2 regions of the Pseudoalteromonas sp. NZS100 genome follow, and region 2 is predicted to be linked to the other one. Evidence: predicted binding sites of a transcription regulator. Region 2 holds the regulator's gene; the other holds the start of a gene.
What was found. The regulator LexA, encoded in region 2, represses DNA repair genes until DNA is damaged. The targets are predictions, from matches to a motif close to TACTGTATNNNNATACAGTA.

Region 1: I6E69_RS04575 (YebG family protein) is a predicted target of LexA. The motif match lies at 1,275-1,294, and genes of this name have one in related genera.

What each region holds. Positions count from the first base shown of each region.
Region 1 is NZ_JADYWM010000003.1:254,447-256,854, forward strand. It holds gene dsbB (disulfide bond formation protein DsbB) at 1-407, shown strand, start outside; gene I6E69_RS04565 (DUF6170 family protein) at 409-711, shown strand; gene I6E69_RS04570 (helix-hairpin-helix domain-containing protein) at 736-1,032, opposite strand; gene I6E69_RS04575 (YebG family protein) at 1,347-1,664, shown strand; gene putP (sodium/proline symporter PutP) at 1,939-2,408, opposite strand, start outside.
Region 2 is NZ_JADYWM010000016.1:82,709-85,116, reverse strand. It holds gene I6E69_RS15570 (hypothetical protein) at 1-221, shown strand, start outside; gene I6E69_RS15565 (PaaI family thioesterase) at 222-662, opposite strand; gene lexA (transcriptional repressor LexA) at 830-1,447, shown strand; gene coxB (cytochrome c oxidase subunit II) at 1,931-2,408, shown strand, end outside.

The DNA.
Region 1 (2,408 bases), on a different contig from region 2:
CGCCTTGCATAATGTGTATATATCAACGCACTGCAGTATTGGGTTTATTAGGCGCAGGGATTGTAGGCTCGAGTAAACCACAAAGTAAAACTGTGCGTATGATAGCGTATGCTATTTGGGGGATATCGAGTGTTTGGGGATACTTAATTGCTCGCGAACATATTGAGATGCAAACCACCACAGACCCTTTTGCATTTAGCTGCGAGTTTGAACCAAATTTCCCATCATTTATGCCACTACATGAATGGATACCTAGCTTTTTTCAAGCTACCGGGGATTGTGGAAATATAGATTGGCAGTTTGTTGGCATGAGCATGCCTGCTTGGATGGAAGTGATATTTGGGATTTTCTCACTAACGCTATTTATTATAATTATTGCCCGTTTATTAATTAAAAAGTCGATTTGATATGTTTACATTTTTTTCAAGCCAATTAGCCCAGCTTAAGCATTTAAAAGTACGCCAGCGTCAAGACGTAATTGCGCTTGCATTAAGTAAGCTATCGCCAACTGATAAAGTTCTATTGCGTATTATAAAGTTGCTATTACTTAGCCCACTATTTTTAATATTCACTGTATTTAAAGGTTGGATATTAATACCATTTTTGATACTTGGCGGATTGTGCTATCCACTATTAACTACACCTATTGAAATTAACTTTGCTAAAAAGCACTTAAGCGATGCACTAAAACAATTTAATCAGGGCGCCTAGCACCCTGATTACTATTTAGAAATATTAAAGTGAAAGTTTCCCCTCTAATTTAGCTAAAAGTTTTTTGCCAATCCCTTTAACTTGCGATAAATCACTAACGCTTTTAAATTCGCCATTTTCTTCACGATAATCCACAATTGCCTGCGCTTTTTTCTTACCTATACCTGGTAACTTAGCAAGCATCTCTGTATCAGCATTATTTATACTAATTGCCTCAGCTTGAGGCATTTGCTTAGTTACTTCTGATAATTGTGCGTACGCGGTAGTCGCGGGTAGTAAACATAATAAACTTATGATGAGTAAATTTTTTAACGTTTTCATTAAACTTGCCCTTATTCTTCTTTTCTTAATTTTGGTTATTGCTCAGGAAATCAATAAATAAGGAACTGTAAAGTTAATCACTTAAAGTGTACCTAAACGCATTATCACTATAATCCGAAATCCTGAAAATGCAGCTGGTACAACAAAGTGATTGCTTAACTAAAGTAAAGTTACCGTTTTTTGTCAAATTTAAGACACCTAAAAATTAATACTTCGCGCTTGCAAATTTACTTACAAACCATTACTGTACATAAAAACAGTAATCTAATGGTTTTTTAAAAACCACGGTGCCAAGCAATTTTGCAGGAGAAATCATGGCTGTTGTTGTTAAATATGTTGTAGAACGAAACGGAGTCGAGCGTATGACGTTTACTACCAAAAAAGAAGCGGATGCTTATGACAAGATGCTCGATATAGCAGAATCACTTGAGCTGATGCTAGAAAAGGTAGACGTACCGCTTAGTGAGCAACAAATTGAATCACTTGCTTTAGAAATAGCGAAAAGCAAAGATGATTTTATGACCATATTAAAAGGTGGCAAAGATCCAGCTGTTACCAAAGCGCCAGCAAAAAGTAAAAAGTCAGATAACGTTGCATCAATTGAAGATAACAACGATAAAAAAGTAAGTTAATTCATAGAATGTTCCCTCCTCGGACGGGACAAACTAAATAAAAAAGGGAGCAACTAAGTTGCTCCCTTTTTTTATTATACCAATTCGCTTAATTAAGTGATCTCTTTGAGGGTGGAAAAACGTGTTGGTAGCTAGGCAAAAATTCGATATTTAGTTATTCTAAATGAGAATTTTTTAACACCGATAGCAACACGTTTAGCCCCGCAAAATGATTAAGTATTATTGCGGATTGGTATTAATTACTACTCATTTTAAAATAAATAGTAATTGCTAATTAAAGCTCTTTTTCTACTTCATCAAATAAAGCAGTGATGTTTTGCTCAGGCTCTTTTGTTACTAAGCTAACAACAACAATTGCAATACTTGCTAAAATAAAGCCAGGTACTATTTCGTACATAAAGCTACTTAAGCTTTCACCATTGATAGTAAATGGTCCATATATCCAAATTAGCACAGTAAATGCGCCTACTAACATACCAGCTAACGCACCAGCAAAGTTCATGCGTTTCCAATAAAGGCTAAACAATACAAGTGGTCCAAACGCAGCACCAAAGCCAGCCCACGCATTACTTACTAGGTCTAAAATAGAGCTATCTCTGTCGTAAGCTAAATAAATAGCGAACATAGCAACTACGGCAACACTTATACGGCCAACAGCAACTAGCTCTTTATCACTGGCATCTTTACGTAAGAATGTTTTATAGAAATCTTCTGTTAATGAACTTGAACTAACCAATAATTGAG
Region 2 (2,408 bases):
CACCTGATAAAGCCATAAACCATATATGTGAGCTTATTGAATCGTGTTCGCGTAACGCACTAAAGCAATGGTTAAGCTGTTCACGTAGAACGTTTGATATTGGTTTTGAATCAGGAACTTCTCCTAAGTGCTTTAATCAAGCCTTAGATGCAGATACATTATTGCGTATATCTGCGATTGGTGCGGGTATGGAAATTACCATTTACCCAATCGAAAAGTAACTATCTTCGCTCTACGACTGCTGCGGTCATTTTTGATACGCAGCACAGCTCATTGCGGCTATTTGTAATTTTTATTTCCCATACTGAACTACGTTTGCCAATATGAAACGCTCTTGCCGTTGCTGTTAAAGTGCCGTTGCGAGATGCTTTTAAATGACTTGCGCTAATTTCCTGCCCTACACAGTAAAATTTAGTAAAATCGACAACAAAGTTAGCGGCATAGCTGGCAACTGTTTCGGCAAGTACAACGTTAGCACCGCCGTGAACCATGCCCATTGGGTTATGATGCTCAGGAATTGCCGGCATTGTGGCAACCAAATAATCATCGCCAATTTCTGTGACTTCTATCCCCATAGTTTTCATTAATGTTCCTTGGCCATTAACGCCTTGCTCTAACTGCTTGCACAGCTCTAAGGTGATGGGCTGGTACCAAATACTCATAATGTCTCCTTTGCATTTTTAATCATTTATAAACTTAGCTTTAGTTATATCCTTGAAATGTACACAAGTGAAATTACTTTAGCTATTTTAAGGCTTAATTTAAATTTGCGATTTTTATTTAACTGTATATACTCACAGTTAAATGTACTGTATGGAAAACCAGTTGTATGCGACCATTAACGAACCGCCAAGCTCAAATACTCGAACTAATTAAAGTTTTTATTAAAGACACTGGTATGCCTCCTACACGTGCTGAAATAGCGCAAACATTAGGTTTTAAAAGTGCCAATGCTGCTGAAGAACATTTAAAAGCACTTGCTAAAAAAGGCGCAATTAAAATGAAACCAGGTGCAAGCCGTGGTATTCAATTAATTGAAGAAGATGAGCCAGAACAATTAGGTTTACCGCTTATAGGGCGTGTTGCTGCTGGTTCACCTATTTTGGCGCAAGAGCACGTTGAAAGTCACTGCAAAATCGATCCATTAATGTTTAAACCGGCTGCAGATTTTTTACTACGCGTTAACGGTATGAGCATGAAAGATATTGGTATTATGGATGGTGATTTACTTGCTGTACATCGTACTCAAACCGCTGAAAACGGACAAGTTGTTGTTGCCCGCCTAGACGAAGACGTAACTGTAAAACGTCTTGAGAAAGCGGGTCGTAAAGTATTACTTCATGCTGAAAACGACGATTTTGACTCTATTGAAGTAGATCTTGAGAATGAGTCTTTTAATATTGAAGGCTTAGCCGTTGGCGTTATAAGAAACGCTGATTGGATGTGACTTTAAAAATAGCTTTTAAACAAGCAGTTTTATAAATGCGTACTAATTAGTACGCATTTTTGTTTTAAAATTTGTACTAAAAATAGGGCGTAAACAGCCCACTGACTATTTAAGCTGTAAACTTTTTTGCACTTATATTTTCCCCCTCTGAATGCGTTAAACCCCTTTGTTTTGCTCATATTTTGAACTTCCTGTCGCCCAGTTGATTACCGATTTTTTATTAATTATTCAATATCACCTGATTGTTTTTTATACTAAAACTTGCTTGTTGTTCGTTTTTTAGCTAATTGTTAATGTGCTGAGCTAATAATAACTCACAGCTTTTTAGTTTTGAGAACACACAATATACACAAACCCGTTGTTGGCGCAGCAAAACCAATCAATATTAAATGAGATTGGCTAAAAAAATAAAAATAACGAATTGGCGTTTAAGCCGTATGCCTCTTCGCTTTGCATTCGCAATAGCATCAAAGGAGCCGTCACATGGGTAAACTGACCTCTACCTTGTGGCTTATATTATGTGTTTTTTCGCACCCAGTTTTGGCTAACAGCCAATACAATATGCGCAAAGGCGTAACCGATATAAGCAATAATGTATATCAGCTGCACATGACCATATTTATAATATGTTGTGTGATTGGGGTGATAGTGTTCGCAATTATGTTTTGGGCACTTATTCATCACCGTAAATCTAAAGGGGCTGTACCTGCCCAATTTCACGAAAGCACTAAAGTAGAAATACTTTGGACTGCAATTCCGTTTGTTATTTTAATTGCTATGGCAGTACCAGCCACTAAAACCCTTATTGCAATGGAAGATGCCAGCAAAGCTGATCTCACTATTAAAATTACGGGTTCGCAATGGAAATGGCATTATGAATATATGGGCGAAGATGTAGAGTTCTACTCTATTTTATCTACCCCGCAAGATGAAATAGCGAATCTTGCAGATAAAAACCCTA